Regions from separate parts of the Sinorhizobium chiapasense genome, predicted to be linked through region 3. Evidence: predicted binding sites of a transcription regulator. Region 3 holds the regulator's gene; each other region holds the start of a gene.

Evidence for each region. Region 3 encodes LexA, which represses DNA repair genes until DNA is damaged. Its sites were predicted from a motif close to TGTTCNNNNTGTGTTCNG; they were not measured.
Region 1: the regulator LexA is predicted to act here: its motif matches at 1,704-1,721, upstream of RB548_RS00270 (DNA recombination protein RmuC).
Region 2: the regulator LexA is predicted to act here: its motif matches at 2,770-2,787, upstream of RB548_RS21365 (ImuA family protein).

What each region holds. Positions count from the first base shown of each region.
Region 1 is NZ_CP133148.1:57,821-64,501, forward strand. It holds gene RB548_RS00265 (ribokinase) at 1-426, opposite strand, end outside; gene RB548_RS00270 (DNA recombination protein RmuC) at 478-1,671, opposite strand; gene def (peptide deformylase) at 1,821-2,345, shown strand; gene fmt (methionyl-tRNA formyltransferase) at 2,525-3,460, shown strand; gene truA (tRNA pseudouridine(38-40) synthase TruA) at 3,460-4,203, shown strand; gene RB548_RS00290 (hypothetical protein) at 4,235-4,831, opposite strand; gene dapE (succinyl-diaminopimelate desuccinylase) at 4,818-6,011, opposite strand; gene RB548_RS00300 (efflux RND transporter permease subunit) at 6,191-6,681, opposite strand, start outside.
Region 2 is NZ_CP133149.1:148,598-155,278, forward strand. It holds gene RB548_RS21355 (error-prone DNA polymerase) at 1-528, opposite strand, end outside; gene RB548_RS21360 (Y-family DNA polymerase) at 528-2,042, opposite strand; gene RB548_RS21365 (ImuA family protein) at 1,963-2,724, opposite strand; gene RB548_RS21370 (hypothetical protein) at 2,899-3,159, shown strand; gene dinB (DNA polymerase IV) at 3,163-4,254, shown strand; partial or broken gene RB548_RS21380 (SOS response-associated peptidase family protein) at 4,251-4,469, opposite strand; gene RB548_RS21385 (DUF3846 domain-containing protein) at 5,210-5,665, shown strand; gene RB548_RS21390 (hypothetical protein) at 5,665-6,663, shown strand.
Region 3 is NZ_CP133148.1:1,540,411-1,547,091, reverse strand. It holds gene RB548_RS07495 (Zn-ribbon domain-containing OB-fold protein) at 1-289, opposite strand, end outside; gene RB548_RS07490 (thiolase family protein) at 286-1,488, opposite strand; gene RB548_RS07485 (mandelate racemase/muconate lactonizing enzyme family protein) at 1,505-2,608, opposite strand; gene RB548_RS07480 (NAD(P)-dependent oxidoreductase) at 2,651-3,514, opposite strand; gene RB548_RS07475 (LysR family transcriptional regulator) at 3,862-4,803, shown strand; gene lexA (transcriptional repressor LexA) at 4,984-5,703, shown strand; tRNA gene RB548_RS07465 (tRNA-Cys) at 5,998-6,071, opposite strand; gene RB548_RS07460 (hypothetical protein) at 6,231-6,524, opposite strand; tRNA gene RB548_RS07455 (tRNA-Asn) at 6,664-6,681, shown strand, end outside.

The DNA.
Region 1 (6,681 bases), 1.5 Mb from region 3:
GGAGGCGGCGGGAATTTCGAGCTGCAGCATCAGCGTATCGCCGGGCGACATTGCATCGAGTGCGGCCGTTGCGTCGCTCTCGTTCACCGTCGCATTGGCGCTGGCGACGACGACGATGACGTTCTCGCCGTCGCCGCCGACGATGATATGTGCCGTACCCGTAGGCTCATCCACCGTCTTGATAAGGCCAAGATCGGCTCCGCCTTCTTTGAGCAGCGCCAGCGCACCCTCCGCAAAACTGTCCCACCCGACGGCGCCGGCCATGCGCACTGACGCGCCGGCGCGCTGTGCGGCCAGCGCCTGGTTGGCACCCTTGCCGCCGGCGGCGGTCGAGAAGCCGGTCCCGGCAACGGTTTCGCCGGGCTTCGGCAGGCGTGCGGTCGTGGCGATCAGGTCCATATTGATGGACCCAAGGACAGTAATCATTTGGAGGTGCCCTGTCGGATTGCTGATTTTTGCGAAGAGTGCCCGACCGCGTCAGTCCTCGTCAACCACCCGCAGCTTCAATTGCCCCATCCTGTTGTCCAGCGGCCGTCCGCCGTTGTCGCCCTCGCCGGGCGCGGCTTCCGCCGCGAGCTCCAGCGCCTCGATCTTGGCGCCGCGCCGGGTCAGCTTGTCCGATGAGATGAGGATATCCTCCACGTCCTTCTGCGTCATGGCGAAATGGCCCTGGAGTTTGCGCACACGTTCGTCGAGGCGTGAAAGGTCGTCCATCAGGCGCGCGACTTCGCCCTGGATCAGGTGCGCCTGCTCGCGCATGCGGGCGTCCTTGAGGATCGCCTGGATCACCTGGATCGACAAAAGCAGCAGCGACGGCGAGACGATGACGATGCGCTGGCGATGCGCCTTCTGCACGATCGCCTCGAAGTGCTCGTGGATCTCCGCGAAGATCGATTCGGAAGGAACAAAGAGGAAGGCCGTCTCCTGCGTCTCCCCCGGCAGGAGATACTTGCCGGCGATATCGCGAATATGCACCTCCATGTCGCGGCGGAAGGTCTGCGCCGCCTGCTGCCGCCTTTCGGCGGTCGCCGCGTCGCGCATTGCGTTCCATCCTTCAAGCGGAAACTTTGCGTCGATGACGAGCGGCGGCTGGCCGTTCGGCATGCGGATCGTGCAATCCGGGCGTGCGCCGTTCGAAAGCGTTGCCTGGAAGGCGAAGGCGCCCATCGGCAACCCGTCGGCAACGATCGCTTCCATGCGCGACTGGCCGAAAGCCCCGCGCGTCTGCTTGTTCGCGAGAATGTTCTGCAGCCCGGCCATGTCCTTGGCCAGCGATTGAATGTTGTTCTGGGCGCTGTCGATGACGGCAAGCCGTTCCTGCAGGCGGCGAAGGTTTTCGTGCGTCGCTTTCGTCTGCTCGCTGATCGAGGCGCCGATGCGGTGCGTCATCCCGTCGATTCGCTGGCTGATGGACTGGTTGAGTTCCGCCTGGCGGGTGCCGAAAACGTCCGTCATGGCGGCAATGCGGCCCTGCAATTCCGTCTGCGCGGCAAGGAGTGTCGCCATCTGCTCGTCTCGCTCGTCAGCGCGGGCGGACCTTGCCCGACGCGCAAGCATAAGGCTCGCGAGCGTCATGAGAAGCGCGGCCGCCGTGACGAGATGACCGGCCGTGACGGGCAGGGCGCCAACGAGGAACAGCGGTTGGTCGAAGGAAAAGGCAATGGGCTCCATGGCGGCAGCCTAACAGATTCGCGCCCGAAGACCAGATCAAAACAAGAACAAACATATCCCGGTCCTTGCAGCCAACACGCGCCGCGTGTGCGATCTCGCCAGAGGCAATGTTCTTGCGCGCAAGCGGAAAGATCGGCTATGGGATCACAATGACGATCAAGCCACTAATCATCCTTCCCGATCCGGTTCTGCGCCAGGTGTCCAAGCCGGTGGAGACCGTTGACGACGACATCCGCCGCCTCGCGGACGACATGCTGGAAACCATGTACGACGCGCCGGGCATCGGCCTTGCGGCAATCCAGATCGGCGTACCGAAGCGCCTGCTGGTTCTCGACGTGTCGAAGGAAGGCGAGGAGAAGACCCCGCTCGTCTTCATCAACCCGAAAATTGTCAGATCCTCCGATGACCGTTCGGTCTACGAGGAAGGCTGCCTCTCGATCCCGGATTACTATGCGGAAGTGGAGCGCCCTGCGGCGATTACCGTCGAATATCTCGATCGCCACGGCAAGGAGCAAGCGGTCGAGGCGGATGGCCTGCTTGCCACCTGTCTGCAGCACGAGATCGATCATCTGAACGGCGTTCTGTTCATCGACCATATCTCCAAGCTGAAGCGGGATATGGTGATCCGCAAGTTCACCAAGGCAGCCAAGACACGCGGCGCCAAAGCGATCTGAGCCTACAGCGCCGCGCGTCTTACGCGCAAAGGACGCTGTAGCGCTTTGAATTGCTGCATTTTTTATCCTTAAATCGGATACGATTTAAGGATACAGGCAGTAGCTTTTCCAGAACCGCTACCGAGCGATGCTGGAAATCGCGGGTGCAGCCCGATTTTCAAGAGACGGAGTTTGCCGCCTTGCCGCTTCGCATCATTTTCATGGGAACGCCGGAATTCTCCGTGCCGACGCTTGTCGCACTCGCCGAGGCAGGCCATGAGATCGCAGCTGTCTATACGCAGCCACCGCGTCCCGGCGGGCGGCGCGGTCTCGACCTGCAGAAATCGCCGGTCCACCAGGCCGCCGAACTTCTCGGCATACCCGTTCTGACCCCGCCGAACTTCAAGGACGCCGATGATCGCGAAGCCTTCGCCAAGTTCAATGCCGACGTCGCCGTCGTCGTCGCCTACGGCCTGCTGCTGCCCGGGGAGATTCTCCAGGGAACAAAGCACGGCTGCTACAACGGACACGCGTCGCTCCTGCCGCGCTGGCGGGGGGCGGCACCCATCCAGCGCGCAATCATGGCCGGCGACCACGAGACCGGCATGATGGTGATGAAGATGGACAAGGGGCTCGACACCGGCCCGGTCGCACTCACCAAGGCCGTTGCGATCGGCGAGACGATGACTGCTGGTGAGCTGCACGACAAGCTGATGCAGGTCGGGGCGGCCTTGATGAAGGAGGCGATGGCGAAGCTCGAACTGGGTGATCTGCCACTGACGCCGCAACCCGCAGAAGGGGCGGTCTACGCTGCCAAGATCAGCAAGGCGGAGACCCGGATCGATTTCACCAAGCCGGCGGGCGAGGTGCACAATCATATACGCGGCCTTTCACCTTTTCCCGGGGCGTGGTTCGAGCTGACGATCGCTGGAAAGCCGGAGCGCATAAAGGTGCTGAATTCCGAGAAAGCCGCCGGAGCCGGCGCAGCGGGCACCGTCTTGGACGAGGCAATGACCATTGCCTGCGGCGAGGGGGTGGTGCGGCCGACCCGGTTGCAGAAGGCCGGCGGCAAGCCGCTTGCGGTCGCCGAGTTCCTGCGCGGAACGCTCGTCGCTCGCGGCACGAGGATCGCCTGATGCCGCGCTATCGCCTCACCGTCGAATACGACGGCTCCGACTATGTCGGCTGGCAGCGTCAGGAAAACGGTCCGTCCGTCCAGGGCGCGATCGAGAAGGCGATCCTGTCGCTGACCGGAGAAACAGTGTCCGTGCGCGGGGCGGGACGCACCGATTCCGGCGTCCATGCCATGGGCCAGGTGGCGCATGCGGACCTCACGCGCGAATGGAAGACGCACACCTTGCGCAACGCGCTCAATGCGCATCTCACGCTTGCCGGCGAACGTGTCTCGATTCTCGACGCACTTGAGGCGCCGCCGGATTTCGACGCGCGTTTCTCGGCGGTGCGCCGCCACTATCTCTATCGCATCATCTCACGCCGTTCGCCGCTGGCGCTCGAAGCAAGGCGCGCTTGGTGGGTGCCGAAAACGCTCGACCATGAGACCATGCATGAGGCCGCACAAAGATTGGTCGGCCACCACGATTTCACGACCTTCCGCTCCGCCCACTGCCAGGCGGCGAGCCCGCTGCGCACGCTTGATCGGCTCGACGTGACGCGAGCGGGGGATCTCATCGAGATCCGCGCGACGGCCCAGAGCTTTCTGCACAACCAGATTCGCTCCTTCGCCGGTTCGCTGAAGCTGGTTGGCGAGGGCAAGTGGACGCCGGACGATCTGCAGGCGGCGCTCGAAGCGCGCGATCGAAAGGCCTGTGGGCCGGTCGCGCCCCCGGACGGCCTCTACTTCATGCAGGTCGATTATTGACCTTGGCCAAACGCAGCACTGAGACGCTTCGCTAGCCCGGAACGAGACCAAAGAAACGCTGCAGAAACTCGCCGATCATCATCGACGGCAGCAGGAAGAGTGCCGTCAACGCGGTTGCCAGCAAAGTCTGGTTGCCGGTGACCGTGCGCAGAAGCCGGAAGAGCAAGGCAACGCTTACGATCAGCAACAAGAGCCAAATCAGGCTAGTCAGTCCCTGGCTGCCCGGGACCAGCAGACGGATCGCGGCTGGCAGCGCCATGGCATAGGAGAGCGGCACCGAGAGCCAATTGGTGGTAACGATCACCGGCACCACAAAAATCGTAAAACCCAGCGGCCGGGAGAGGATGACGATCAGGATGATAGGCAGCAGCCAGCTGGCGAGGTCGACGACAAGCAGCTTCAGGATGAAGCCGAAGCCGATCGTCGTGCCGGGCGGCATGGCCGAAAGATAATAGAGCCGCCAGGACGCCCAGGTCACGGCGATCGCCGGCAGAGACCAGAGTATTGCCGCAAACGAACGCCACAGGCCGCTTTCGCTGAAATCCAGCCAGCGGAAGCCCTCGCGGTTGCCCTGGATGAGCAGCCATAGCCCTTTGACGTAGGTGAGGACCTCGTCAAGCAGCGGCATGACCGAACCAGCGGGCTATGAAGGTCTCGTAGATCCCGGTCAGGGTTTCGAGGTCGGCGACGGCAACGCGCTCGTCGACCATATGCATCGTCTGTCCGACCAGGCCGAATTCGACGACGGGGCAATAATCCTTGATGAAGCGAGCATCCGAGGTTCCGCCAGTGGTCGAAAGCTTCGGCTGGCGCCCGACGACGGCCTCGACCGCGCCGGAAAGCGAATCGATGAGGGCGTTGTTGCGCGTGAGGAACACGTGGCTCGGACGCTCGTTCCAGACGATGTCGTAGCGGACCGGCGCGCGGTCGGGCCTGAGCTTGTCGCTCGCTGCGGCATGATCGAGCCTGGCGACAATCTCCGCCATGAGGCTTTCGGCGGTCCAATTGTCGTTGAAGCGAATGTTGAAGCTGGCGATCGCCTTCGCCGGAATGACGTTGACGGCCGGATTGCCGACATCGATGGTCGTGACCTCGAGGTTCGATGGCTGGAAGCTCTCGGTCCCGGTATCGAAGGGCGGGTCCATGAGGGCCTCGGTGAGCTTGAGGATGCCGCGCACAGGATTGTCGGCGAGATGCGGATAGGCCGCGTGTCCCTGGACGCCATGAACGGTGATTCGGCCCGAGAGCGAGCCGCGCCGGCCGATCTTGATCATGTCGCCGAGTTCATCGGGATTGGTCGGCTCGCCGACGAGGCAGGCATCCCAGCGTTCGCCCTTCGCGGCCGCCCACTGAAGAAGCTTCACCGTGCCGTTGATGGCGGGGCCTTCCTCGTCGCCGGTGATCAGAAACGAGATCGATCCTTTCGGCGCGCCATGCTTCTCGACGTGGCGGGCGACCGCAGCCACGAAACAGGCGATGCCGCCCTTCATATCGACGGCGCCGCGGCCATACATTTCGCCGCCGGCAATCGTTGCGGAGAAGGGCGGGTGGGTCCAGGCGGCTTCGTCGCCGACCGGCACAACGTCGGTATGCCCGGCGAACATCAGGTGCGGGCCATTGCTTCCAAGGCGCGCGTAGAGGTTTTCGATGTCCGGTGTTCCGGTGTCCTTCGCCACCACACGGTCCACGGTGAAGCCGAGCGGCGTTAGCATCGCTTCGAGAGCGGCAAGCGCGCCGCCTTCGGCGGGTGTGACGGAGGGGCAGCGAATAAGGGTGGAAAGATTGGTGATCGGATCGGTGGACGTCATCTATCGGAATGCCATCTGCGGGGCACGCAGGCCTTTGAGGTCGGAGGTTGCTGGTTTATCCGATCGAGTGTCGGCTGTCACGCGCGATGGCGAGGCTTGGCCGCCTCCGCAAAGCTCAAAGGGGCCGGACGCCATGGCGTCCGGCCCGCAGGGAGCGCAGGGGGCAGGGGAGGAGGGCCTCACTCGCCGGGGGCGAGGTGAGGCGCTTCGATGTGCGCTCCGGCGTGCTTCAATGGCCGCTCGCCGGCGAGCTTGCGGATCAGCACGTAGAAGACCGGCGTCATAAAGATACCGAAGGCGGTAACGCCGATCATGCCGGCAAACACCGCGACGCCCATGGCCGAGCGCATTTCCGCACCGGCACCGGTGGAGGTGACAAGCGGCACGACGCCCATGATGAAGGCCATCGAGGTCATCAGGATCGGCCTCAGACGCAGTCGGCTCGCCTCGATCGCGGCAGCGACCGCGCTGCTGCCGGAAAGTTCGAGCTCGCGCGCGAACTCGACGATCAGGATCGCGTTCTTGGCGGAGAGGCCGACGAGCACGATCAAGCCGATCTGGGTGAAGACGTTGTTGTCTCCGCCGGTCAGCCAGACGCCCGTGAGCGCCGCCATGATGCCCATAGGCACGATCAGCACGATCGCGATCGGCAGCAGCAGGCTTTCATACT
Region 2 (6,681 bases), on a different replicon from region 3:
GGTCTTTGCCCGGTGCTTCACCGCTAGGTTCGACAGCTCGTGCAGGCGCAATTCATCATTGGGGCGCCGGCGCAGGCAGAGCGAGACATAGGCGCGGTCACCAAAGATTTCCGCCATCTTCCTGAGTTGCACGGCGCAGGTGTCGTCCGGCATATCCGGCACAAGAACGGCGATCAGGCCCTCGCTATACAGTACGACATCATCAAGATGCAGGATGCAATTTGCTTTCCCTCCGCGGCTCTTGCCCAAGGTCAAAAGCCGTGTCAGCCGTGAATAGGCGGCGCGATCGGTCGGATAGACGAGGATCGACATGCCATCCTGCAGATCGAGCCGGCAACCGACAACGAGCCGCAGGCCGGTGGCGCGCGACGCCTCCAGCGCCCGGACGATGCCGGCCAGGCTATTGCGGTCAACAACGCCGAGCGCCTCGATGCCCAAGAGCTTTGCGGTGGCGAACAATTCCTCTGCCGAGCTTGCGCCCCGGAGGAACGAGAAATGCGTGGTGACCTGGAGTTCGGCGTAGCGCATCACGCAAACATCCCGTGCATGAACCACTTATGCGATCCTGTTTCCGCATCGACGCCGTCGCCGGCTCGGAAAATCCAGAAACGTTCGCCGGTATCATCCTCGACCACGAAATAGTCGCGGACAGCGATCCATTCTGAGCTGCGTTTCCACCATTCGCCAAAGATCCGCTCCGGACCGTCGGCGCGCCTCACCCGCCGGCGCTTGCCGCGCCAGGTGAACGAGACCGGCGGATGATCCGGCAAAAGGGCAATCACTTCTATCGGTTCCGGACGCGCCAGAAGCCGCGGCGGCCTCGGCCAATGGAGCGGCCAGGTGGCGCCGTCCTCGTCGGCCGTCGGCGCGATCCGCTGGACACTGCGCTCAGGGACATCGCTTGCGACTGGCGCAACGCGAAAAATCCGCTGGCCGCCGCGATTGCCAAGCACATCGATAAGCGGAGTCACATCCGTCACCTGTTCTTCGATCAGGCATGACGCCGACTGTGTTTCGACAAGCGGCTCGGCGAGAGTGGCCGCCAGGCTGAGCTTCTCGATGCCGAAGCCGGGCTCGATCTTCTCGATCCGATCCCTGAACAGTTTCGCTAGCCAGGCGATGTCGCGAACCGGCTTGGCGGTCCCGGCCCTCAATGCCTGGATGGTATTGTCGATCCGGTGGACGATGAGGTCGGCGCGCCGCACGCCAAGCCCGCGATTCTCGAGCTCCAGACAGAGCTGCCGCACCAGGCGGCTGACGTATTTCTCGACGGTCTCCTGTGCGCCGATCGGTTCGGCAAAGGACTTGTTCACCTCGACGAGGTCCGCCGGCCGGATCGGATCGATCGGCTCGGCGACGCGGCCGTACATCTGGTCGAGACGCCGCCCGACCTCCGGGCCGAAGCGGAGCGTCAGCGGCGCCCGTGGCGTGGCGGCGAGATCGCCGATGGTTGCGAAGCCGAGGGTGCGGAGGCTTGCAACGATCTCGGCCGACAAGCGCAACGACGACAGCGGCAGATGGTTCACGGCCTTGGCTGTCTCGCCGCGCGGAATGATAACCGTCTCGCGATCCGTGGTGCGGGCAAGCGCATGCGCGGCACCCCACGTATCGGCGATCGCGGCATCGGCAGCGAGACCTCGGCCGCGGAAGCGATTGATAAGACCCGAGAGCATAAGCTCCTCGCCACCTTGAAGGTGATCGGCGCCCTCGGTGTCCATGACGATGCCATCAGGAGGATCCATGGCGACGACGGGGGAGTATTGCGACAAGGCCCAGAGCGTCAGCCGTTCTAGTGCTGCGAGGTCCGCCGCCGGATCGGCATCGATCATAATGAGGCCCTGGAACAGCGCCTGCGCCTTGGCAGCCGGCATTCCGACACGAAGCCCGAGTTTGAGAGCTGCCCGATCGGTCGCCGCAATCCATCGCTTTGAGCCGCTCCTGGCAATCACCACCAGCGGCGTTTCAACCGATAGCGACGGATCGGCCCGCCTGATCCGGTCGGTAGGCAGTGTCGGAAGAAAGACAGATACGACCCTGGCCATCGCATGCTCCGATGATGAATTCGCCTCCCTCTCCTGCCCGGAGCCGCATCAGCTCCGCCAGCCACCGCGCCCGCCCGACACCCGGCACGGGAAGCGGCTCGGATGGCAGCACCGAGATCCGCCAGCGGGTTGCCGCGGCCGTCGGCATGCCGAAGTCTGATGCTTCCGTCTGCCGACGCCACCGGCGGATCACCAGGCCCAATGTTCCCGACTTTTCCGCCGCAAGCTGCAGACGGCGCGATGCCGTCATCGGCAGGCGCACCAGCTCGGCAACGACGGCGCCAAGGCCGCCATAACGCAAGGCCTCCTCGAAGCTTGCGAGCACCGTCTCTTCCTTGTCGCACTCGACGAAGGTGACGCGATCAGGATGAAGCCCGACCTGGGCAAGGGCGGGAAAGAACAGATCAAATCGGGTCAGGCACCAGACGACCTTGCCGGTGGTACGGGCAGCGATGCCGCCGATGAAGAGTGCCGCGGCCGCCCCGTCGATGGCGCCGTTTCCACCACCGGCCACTTCGTGCAGCGCGCCATAGGCGAGGCCACCTCCCGGCAGCTGCGCGTCTATCTCGCTGACCCCGAACGGTAGAACGCTGCGATTGCGTGAGCCTGCCCCTTCCAGGCTGGCGATTTTCTCGCGCAACTCGTCGAGTACGGGGTTTGAAATGGCGGCGGCTGCGGTCATGATCTCCTTTACGGCAACCCGTTTTCGGCTTGAGAAGTAGAATTATGTTCTGTATTTGTTCTCAAAGCGCAAATGAGTCAATGCGCATATGGCGCGGGAAAGTTGAGGGAGAGTCCCGAACGGAGAATTCCGTGAGTGGATTCAATTCGATGGCACGAATGGGAATTTTTTCGCATGGCGCGACCGGAGCCTGTGAGCGATTTGGATCGAAAACTGAAGGATCACCGTGAGCCGAACATCGAATTCATCTGTCACCGATGTGACCGCCACTCCAAGCTTGAGCGTAAGCTCCTGGTGAAAGCGTTTGGCGCCGGTGCGAGCTTGGCGGCGATCCGCCGTCGCATGGCAACGGGCTGCGAGCGCATGCAGACGCCGGAGGGTGACAAATGCGGCGCGCACTTCCCATGTTTGGCTGAGGGACCTGATGGAAGCTAGGCCATGACAAACGACGAAGGCAGCAAGCGGCCGCGCAAGATCGTTCACATCGACATGGATGCCTTTTATGCATCAGTCGAGCAGCGCGACAATCCAGAGCTGCGGGGCCTGCCGGTTGCCGTCGGCTATCCTGCGGCCCGCGGCGTGGTGGCGGCCGCCAGCTACGAGGCACGCAAGTTCGGCGTTCATTCGGCGATGCCCTCGGTGACCGCGAAGCGCAAATGCCCCGACCTCATCTTCGTCAGGCCGCGCTTTGACGTCTACAAAGCCGTCTCGTTGCAGATCCGCGCGATCTTCGCCGAATACACGCCGATGATCGAGCCACTCTCGCTCGACGAGGCCTACCTCGATGTCACCGAAAACCTGAAGGGCATGGAGATCGCCACCGAGATCGCCGCGGCGATCCGGGCGAAGATCAAGCAGGTCACCGGTCTCAATGCGTCGGCCGGGATTTCGTACAACAAGTTCCTCGCCAAGATGGCATCCGACCTGAACAAGCCCAATGGTCAGGCTGTCATCACGCCGAAGAACGGGCCGGCCTTCGTCGAGGCCCTCCCCGTCAAAAAATTCCATGGGGTAGGCCCCGCAACGGCCGAAAAGATGCATAGGCTCGGGATCGAAAAGGGCGCAGACCTCAAGGAGAAGACGCTCGAGTTCCTGGTCGAACATTTCGGGAAGTCGGGACCATATTTCTATGGGATCGCCCGCGGCGTCGACAATCGCCAGGTCAAGCCGGACCGGGTGCGGAAATCCGTTGGCGCGGAAGACACGTTCTCCGAGGACATTCACTCCTTCGAACCGGCTCGCGAAGGCCTTCAGCCGCTGATCGAGAAAGTCTGGGGTTACTGCGAGGCCAATGAGATCGGCGCCAAGACCGTCACGCTCAAGGTAAAGTATGCCGACTTCAGCCAGATCACGCGAAGCAAGACGGTCACGGCACCTCTGCCGGCGATTACCGACCTCGAGGAGGTGGTCGGCCTGCTTCTCGGGCCGATCTTTCCGCCGCGTAGGGGAATCCGCCTGCTCGGCGTGACGCTGTCATCATTGGAACGGCGGACCTCTGGGGTGGCGCCGCAGTTGCGGCTGGCGCTTTAGACCGCAAGCGTTGTCTGGACAGGATCGATCGAATGGCGCTTGACACGGAATGTCCCTGCCGGCAGCGGGCGAAGGATTTCGCCCTGGGGTACAAGCCCATCGAGCCACGCCAGGCGGTCATCTCGTGTCAGCACCGCCATCTGCCGGTGGTGAAACGGCGCGAGATCGGCATTCGCCTCGACTGTCAGGATGGCGTAGGCCTCCGGCCAGTCCTCGAGATCCGAAATCCATTGTTCCAGTGACGGTCCTGCCATTCATCCTACCGGTGGTTGTTGATGGTGCAGACCACTTTAATGGGAGTGGTTGTGTTCTTGGAACCCTCAAAACATCTTGGGTGGTATCAATATGGCGCATCGCTGACGCGACCCCGCTCTATGCCTTCGGCACGAAGACCGCAAAAAAGCGTTCTTCGCCCAGTAGGGTAACGATCGGCTGCGCAAGAGCCGCCTCGCGGCCTTCACGTCATGACTGCATCAAATTGCTATGAAAGCCGTTTACAGCTTGCGGTGAAATCAGCATATTGCCAACCGGCAACGACAATCGAGAGTTGGTCGTGGCAAGTCGCTAGCCCTTCTTGTCATGCACCACGGGGCCGTCCTGATCTACGAGCCAGGGCGGCCCTTCTCGTATCTGAAATGGCGGCCGCCAGGCGGCCGGCTCTGCCTTCCTGAAGGAGGGAAAGAGGGCGCTGCCCTCTCTCCCTCACAAGGGAAAAAACGGTCTCCCCGTCCTTCCTCCCCTCGCCTCCGGCTCGCTCCGTGCAGGAGCGACGCAATCCGCATGCGCGGATTTTGCGTCGCCCCTTCGGCTTTGGCCTCGGGCGGGCGAACCCCCTCCGTTTTGTTCCCTTGCCTCCCTCTCTCCCGCTGCTCCGCGCGAGCTCGGGGAGCAGGAGCGGGGCTCCTGCCCCTCGGGCAAGAGCTAGACCGCTTCGCGGAAAGGAAAGGGCTAGAAAATGGTAAGAGCAAACACCGCTTATGTGCTGGACCCGGAAACCACGATCTTTAAGCCGGTAGAGCTTCAGGTCGATCTGGGCATCCGGCCGCTTTACGCGATTATCGGCTGCCGCCTGCTGGAGGTCGTGCGGTTCGATGAGCGGCACACGCTTTTCGTCGACGAAGAAGGTCTGCAGGACGGGTTGACCGCCTTCACGATCTTTGAAGGCTTCCCGCAGCCGATCGCGGGCAAGATCGTGCTTGTCGGAGGCGACGGCAGCACACCTTATACGTCCCCCCTCATCAGCCTTGAGGATGCAGCGAAGCATTTCAAATGCTGCCGTCCGGTCCTGGACCCGGTTTTCGCAAAGGCAGACGAGATTTCGCCGGGCGGTATCATCATCGCCGGTGCGCTCGCAGGGTTGCAATGCCGCATCGAGCGCCGCGCCCCTACCCTTGTCGAGGGAGAGGCATGATGAAAATCGCGGCCATCGAAAACAACATCCTCGCCATCGTCGCAGGAACCTTCGCCGCAACCATTGCGGCGGAGGACATCGAGCCGCAGTTTCATGCGCTCACCCACTTTCCCGACCGGCGCGCAAGGTCAGAGCTTGCAGACCTGGCCGAGCGGCTGAATCAGTTTGGCGCCTATGTCGTGGAGCTTTGGAACAAGGCTTGCGAGCCGATTCCGGAGGCTGAAATCGAAGCCTTCGCCCGCCGCCACGTCGATCTGACGCGGCGCTATTGGGCGGCGGAAGGCCGCTGCATGAATTGGTTTATCACCGGCCCTGCCCGCTTCCCTGTCGCCCGCAATGAAAGGCGTATGAAGATATCCGACGCCCGCCGCGCCGATCTGAAGGCGCAGGAAGCGACGGCCCGAAAGGCAGCGAAGCGGAAGGCGTTCCCGCACGGCACAGACGATGAGCCGATCCGTTCCGGCGATCCGGCCGCCTTGCAGCGGATCATGACGCGCATCGAGGAGACCGCTCTTTCCATCGACCGGATGAAGGCCGCGAACGCGATCATCCGGCGCATGGAGAAAGACCTTGTGACGGAAGAGGACATGATTGCTGCTGTCGCGGCGAACACCGGCCTTTCTCCCGAAGCCGCAGCCAGAGGCATCAAACTAGCGCCGTGGCAGTCCCGACGCGGGTTCAGCACGACCAACAGCCGCGCCGAGCTCCGCCGCCTGCAGCGGCGCCTTGCGGCGCTTGCAAGGATGAAGGAGCGCGGCACCCAAACCGAAGAGGTCGAGACGAGCGCCGGAGCCGTCGAGATGAAGGAGAACGCCGAGATCGCGCGTATCCAATTGATCTTTCCCGACAAGCCCGACGATCCGACGCGGCGCGTGTTGAAGGCCAATGGCTTCCGCTGGTCACCGTCGCAGGGCGCGTGGCAACGGCACCTGAACGAGGCCGGACGCTACGCCGCGCAGCGCGTGCTGAAGACGATCAGCGCGGCCAGCGCGGCCTGATCACTCGCCCAAACCCAA
Region 3 (6,681 bases):
GCACCTCTTCCTTGAACCCCGGATGGAAGGCCCAGTGATGGATGTTGAAGGCGAAGATCTTTCCGCGCCCGGACGCCTCCGTCCATTCGCAATTCGCGGCAAAGGGCTCGTTGTCGTGGTTCTGGCAATAGGCCTTCGGCCAGTAGACCGCGCCGCATTGCTTGCATTTCCAGACGAGCAGCTTGTGCTCTTTGAGCCCGTCCCAGAAAGCTTCATTGTCATGGTCGATGCTAGGATAGGGCTTCTTCCAGTCGAGGTCGACCGTGTAGGATTGCGGATTGATGTTCATGCGTGCCTCCCGAGCAGCGTGCAGGTGTGGATGGAGCACATGCCGGGAGAGACGAGTTCGCCGCCATGGCCGGTGGTGAGAACGATGTCGCAATCCTCGATCTGGCGTTCGCCGGCTTCGCCGCGAAGCTGCCGGACGGACTCGGCCAGTCCGGTCAGATCGCCGAGGTGGTAGCAGGAGAGCAGGCCGCCGCCGGTGTTGACCGGGATCGAGCCACCGGGCGCCATGTTGCCGTCAGCGACGAAGGCACCCCCCTCGCCTTTCTTGCACCAGCCGTAGTCCTCGAGTTGGAACAGGACCTCTGCCGTGAAGCAGTCGTAGAGCTGGGCACAGTCGACATCGTCAAGCGTAATGTCGGCCTGACCGAACGCCTGCTTCTTGGCTGGCTCGACGGCCATGTGGGTGAAATTCTTCTTCTCCCACCACAAGTCGGCGGAGACTTCTCCAAATCCCTGGCCGAGCACATAGACCGGCGGCTTGGCGCAATCCTTGGCGCGGTCCGCCGTCGTGAGGATAAAGGCGATCCCGCCATCGGATACCTGGCTCATGTCGAGCAGGTGATAGGGCTCGGCGACCAGCGGGGAGTTCTGATGGTCCTCGACAGTGATCGGCCGGCCATACATCTTGGCTTCCGGATTCATGCAGGCCCATTGCCGTTCGGCGACGGAAATGGCGCCGAGTTGGGCGCTCGTCGTGCCGTAGACGGCCATGTGGCGAGCCGCCATCCAACTATGGTGGCTGACGGCGCGGGAGTCACCGAGCGGCTTGCCCCAGTAGCCACGCTTTTCGGCATGCGCCATGCCGCGAAACCCCTTCTTGCGGGTCTCCTGCGACTGCGACCAGTCCGTCACGGCACCCATCAGCACGACGTAGTCCGCGATGCCTCTATCGAGATAGGACATGGTGGCAGCCATGCCGAGGCCGGCCAGCGCGCCGCCGCGCCCACAGGTGAAATAGAAATTGTTCTTGATGCCGAGAACACGCGTAAAGGCGTCCGAATAACTGGCGCGATCACCGCCGCCGCCCGTACGTCTAAGATCGATCGCGCCACCGATATCGGCCCTTGTCAGGCCCGCATCGGCGATCGCAAGCCTCGCCGCCTCTGCCGCGATCATTCGTTCCGATCGGTCCGGCTGCGGCCCGGCGACAACGCCGAGGCCAACGATCGCGTATTTTCCGGAAGATGCATGCTTTCCCACCTCGGTCATCCTTTCGTCATCGTGAAGCTTCGTAATTCTCGGTCGCCCTGTCCCCGGCATCGGCCTTTTGCACTCCGGTTCCAGGGCCGGACGGTAGTCGGAGCATTCCGCCGTCGACGGACAGGCCGCCAAAGGGATCGCCGAGCAGCCGCTCGAACTCGCCGAGCTCGCAGGCGTATTCGGCTCCCGGAAGTGCGCAGGCGAGGTGAATGGCGAAGGAGGAGAGCAGCCGGCTGCCGACAGCGGCACCCATCCGGTACTGGATGCCCGCCTCTTCACAGAGCGCAGCCGCCGTGAGCGTATTGCGGATCCCGCCGAGCTTCGGGATCTTCAGGCTGATCGCATCCACGCGCCGGTGTTTTGCCAGGTCGTAGACTTCTGCGAGAGAGCCTGCCGCCTCGTCGGCCTCGACGGCGATCGGGACCATCCTCGTCACGAGCGACAAGCCTTCGCGATCCTCGGCTGGCACCGGCTGCTCGACGAGCTCGATGCCATGATCCGCCATCTTGAGGATCGCGGTTACCGCATCTTTCGGCGAATATGACTGGTTGGCATCGATCGTCAGGTGCACGTGCGGGCCGACCTCGGCACGGATAGCCACGACCCGCGCGACATCCTCGTCGACATGGCCGTGCACCTTGATCTTCAGGTAACGGTATCCCTGGTCGACAAGGCGCCTCGCCTGAGCGGCCATCTCATCCGGTGACTTGATGGCAAGAATGCGCAGGATCGGCACCTCGCTGCGCAGTTTACCGCCTAGCAGCGTCGTCAGCGGGACATTCAGCGTCCGTGCCAGAAGGTCGTGGAGCGCGCAGTCGACAGCGGCCTTGGCCTGCGGAGCTCCACGGAGCCTGCGGTCGAGCCCCTGCATGATGGCGCCGATCTCGTCAGCGTGCCTGCCGAGCACCAGGGGACGGAAATGACCGAGTTCGGCAACGAGCGTGGACTTGATCGAGCCCATATGGGCAGTGGCCGAGGCATAGCCGAACCCCTCGGCATCTGCCGTTGCGATGCGCAGGATCACGCCTTCCGTGTTCGGATTGGCGCCAAGCGCGAATTTCCATTCCGGATCGTCCTTCTTCAGGACCACCGGCTCGATATCGAATGCGACAATTTCCATGATTCAGCTCCCGTTGCGCAAAACGTCGGCAGAGCAGAATTCTCAGGCGGTTCGGGCCTCGCTGTTGAACGGAACGACGCGGCGGCCGAGATAGTGAGCCTCGGGACCGTAGAGCAGGTCGCGCACATCGGCTGGCGACAGCAACTTGATGAGCTGGTCTGTCTGGCCGCTCAGCGGCAGCACCAGCCCGCCCGCCTGCGCAAGGTCGAGAACGACGTCCATGTCTTTCTCGTGCCAGGTGAAGCGGGTTCCGTCCCAGCGCTCCAAGGTATTGTTGTAGCCGGGGCTCTTCAGCAGAATCTCGCGCATGCGCTGCGCATCGACGCCGTAGCGCTTGGCAAGGAGCAGCGCTTCGTAGTTGCCGACACAATGGATCCAGTGCAGCAGATTATTGCAGGCCTTGGCGAGCTGTCCGGAGCCGAGATCGCCGACGTGCAGAACATCGCGGCTGTAGCTCATCAGCACCGGACGCGCCATTTCGACGGCGTCCTCCCGGCCACCGCAAAGCGAAAGCAGCGTCCCCTCGCGCGCGCCCTCCAGGCCGTAGACAACCGGCGCGTCGATGAAGTTTACGCCATAGCTGTCGCAATACTCTCCGAGTTCGCGCATCGTGCCCGGATTGTTGGTGGCGGCGATCGCAATGACCGAGCTCTTCTTGACGTGGAGCGCCAGTTCCCTGGTCACGGCGCGCGACTGGTCATCGGTCGCGACGACGGCGATGAAGACGTCGGCCATCGTGGCAAGATCAGCGAGGTCTTTCGCAGCCGTGATACCCGCGGCCGACGCCTTGGCGAGACATTCCGCGTCGAGGTCGTAGGCCGCTACTGCGAATCCCGCCTTCAGCGCGTGTGATGCCATGGCCAATCCCATTGCGCCGACGCCCACGAATCCAACTCTTACTGACATGCAATCCTCCCCGTGCCTTGAAAAAAGCCAGCCGAAACCGTTGGGACGCGCGGCGCGCTCCCTGAAGGCCGACCATGATCAGGCGATGATTGAATCCGGACTGTCCGGAAATGCTCCTCCTCGACCGTCGCTTCGGTTGTGCGACGCCGTCTCCTCACGGCTTCGTACAACCCCGTCCTGAAGGACTTCTCGCTTCGGCCTTCCCGTGCGCAAATCGTTGGTAGCCGCCGGGAATGATCGAAGTCTGCGGGCCGGAAGTTCTAAAATCAAGAAGAATGATTTGATATCGTTCAAACCAAAAGTTAGAACTGATTATCGTCAAATCCAGTTTCTCGGGGAGGTGAAATATGGATCTGCGTTCGGTCAATCGATTCCTTGCAGTCGCTGAACTGGGGAGCCTGAACAAGGCTGCGCAACGCCTCAATCTTTCCCAGCCGGCGCTTTCGAAAAGCATCCAGATGCTCGAATATGCTTTTGGAGTGCCGCTGCTCGATCGCGGGCCGCGCGGCATCACGCTTACGTCTTTCGGCGAGGCGGTCTTCGATCATGCCCGGCGCATTGCGGCGGAGATGCGCAAGATGGAGAGCGATATCAAAGCGATCCGCACACTTGGATCAGGCGAGATCAACGTCGGCGCTCCGCTTGGCCCGGACAGCCGCACGCTGGCATTCGCGATCCTCAGACTTGTGACCGACGAGCGGCGCCTCACCATCAACATTGCCAATGGCACCCGCAGCGACCTGATCCGCCCATTGCTGCTGGGGGATCTCGATTTCCTGATCGCGACCCTCTTCGAGCCGGAGGACCTTCCACCCGATGTCGAACAGAGCGAACTCTATCTCGATTCCATGATCCTCGTCGTCCGCGCCGGTCACCCGATGCTTGACGGTCATCAGATCGAACTCAACGAACTGGCGCAGTATCCTTGGGTGGTATTGACCGGCAACCGCGATCTCGAAGGCGCGCTGCGCAAGCTTGTAGGCATGGAATTCAAGAGATCGGTTTTGCGCAGCGGCTCCCCGATGTTCGTCAAGAACATTCTCCAGAAGAGCGAGTTCATCGGCCTTGTGCGCCAGGACGCCGTACGCATCGAGCTCGAGACAGGTTCATTGGTCGAGATCGACATATCCGCTCAGCTCGACATCCACGAGTTCGTGCCGCCGCAGAAGGTGGGACTGATCTTCCGATCGGACGTCTCGATTCCGGTGGCGAGCCAGGCCCTGATCCAGGAGATCACAGCCGCAACACGCGCAAACTCCGGAGCTCTCACCAAGCTGACGGAGATGTGAAACCGGCGTAGCCCGCCCTTTACGTGGTTCACGGCGAGGCGTCGGCGGAGCAACCGCCCGCTTTGCCGGAGGATTTCGCAACGGCCAGGGAAATTCACGGAATTTTAGGTACTTGCGGAACACATATGGAACAGATAGTGTCTGTTCTTGATTTGTTTCGCGACTCTGGAGTGACGCGCCATGCTAACCCGCAAGCAACAGGAATTGCTTCTGTTCATTCACGAGCGAATGAAGGAATCCGGGGTGCCGCCGTCCTTCGACGAGATGAAAGACGCATTGGACCTCGCCTCCAAGTCGGGCATCCACCGGTTGATCACCGCGCTTGAAGAGCGTGGCTTCATTCGCCGTCTTCCCAACCGGGCGCGCGCGCTCGAAGTCATCAAGCTGCCCGAGGCCTACACCACGAGCCCGCAGCCACGGCGTGGCTTCTCGCCAAGCGTGATCGAAGGCAGCCTGGGCAAGCCACCTGCCGCGCCTGCCGCCACGACGAAATCGGCGCCACCGAGCGATACTGCATCGGTTTCCGTGCCGGTCATGGGGCGGATCGCGGCCGGCGTCCCGATTTCCGCGATCCAGAACAACACTCATGACATTTCCATCCCGGCCGAGATGATCGGCAACGGCGAACACTACGCGCTCGAGATCAAGGGCGACTCGATGATCGAGGCGGGTATCTTCGACGGCGATACCGTGATCATTCGGAACACGAACACGGCCAATCCCGGCGACATCATCGTTGCGCTTGTCGACGATGAGGAGGTAACGCTCAAGCGGTTCCGCAGAAAGGGCGCATCCATCGCGCTCGAAGCGGCCAACCCGGCCTATGAAACGCGGATATTCGGACCGGACCGCGTCAAGATCCAAGGCAAGCTCGTCGGCCTTATTCGCCGCTATCACTAGTTGAGACGGGCTGGTGAGTCGGGCTCAGCAATGCGACTTGCGGCAGTGATTCAAATTGCTACAGCGCCCTTTCCGCACCTGAGCAGACGCGCGGCGCTGGAGAAAATCACACTGCAACTCGGGTGGCCAAAACCAAAGGCCCTGCTCTACCGCCTTGCAGAGGGCCAATCCGTTAATGATGGCACTGATCGCCGCGAATCGCGTTTGCGCGGGCCAAACGGTTTTGCCGTAAGCCAAACACTCACACAGCGTCCGGCTACACATTCATCGTTGATTTTCTTGAAGTAAAAGCTTTGGAGGCCTCGCCCGGAATTGAACCGGGGTACAAGGATTTGCAGTCCTCTGCGTCACCACTCCGCCACGAGGCCTCTCACGCTCGATCGATCAAGCGATGGCCGGCGTTTAGAACGAATCTATGAGGAGTGCAAGGGGAGTGGTTCGAAAAAGGTGGGACGGCGCCAGGTCATCCACGTTCCCCCCAGCGCTCCGCTAATGCGCGCTTGGCACCCCGCGGCCGCATGTGCCTTTCAGGATTTGTCGGAAGAATTTTGCTGGCCGCGCCAGCGCGCCCACCAGACCGCCAGCTTGCGGCGACGACGGCGGATGGCCGGTATGTCGTGAGAAAGCACGAGCAGCCCCAGAGGAATCATCCAGAAGCCTAACACCGGCAGGAAGCCCAATACGCCGCCCACCACAAGGAGCGTCCCAACAAGAATTCGCAGCACCGGTGAGTCGGGCAAGTTCATACGCCATTTGCCGAGGACGAGCTCGTGGGTCTGCGGGTCGATGCCGAAATGTCGTTCTTTCCTGCCGTTCGTCATTATTCCTCTTTCATGCTCCTCCCCAGAATTGGGGCCTTCTCCACAGCCGCGCAACGGACGTTGTCATTTTTTTTGAAAAACCGCTTGGCAAATCGAAAAAGCATTTGTATTAGCAGCCTCACTTCTGCGGCGCAGATGATCCCTGGTAGCTCAGCGG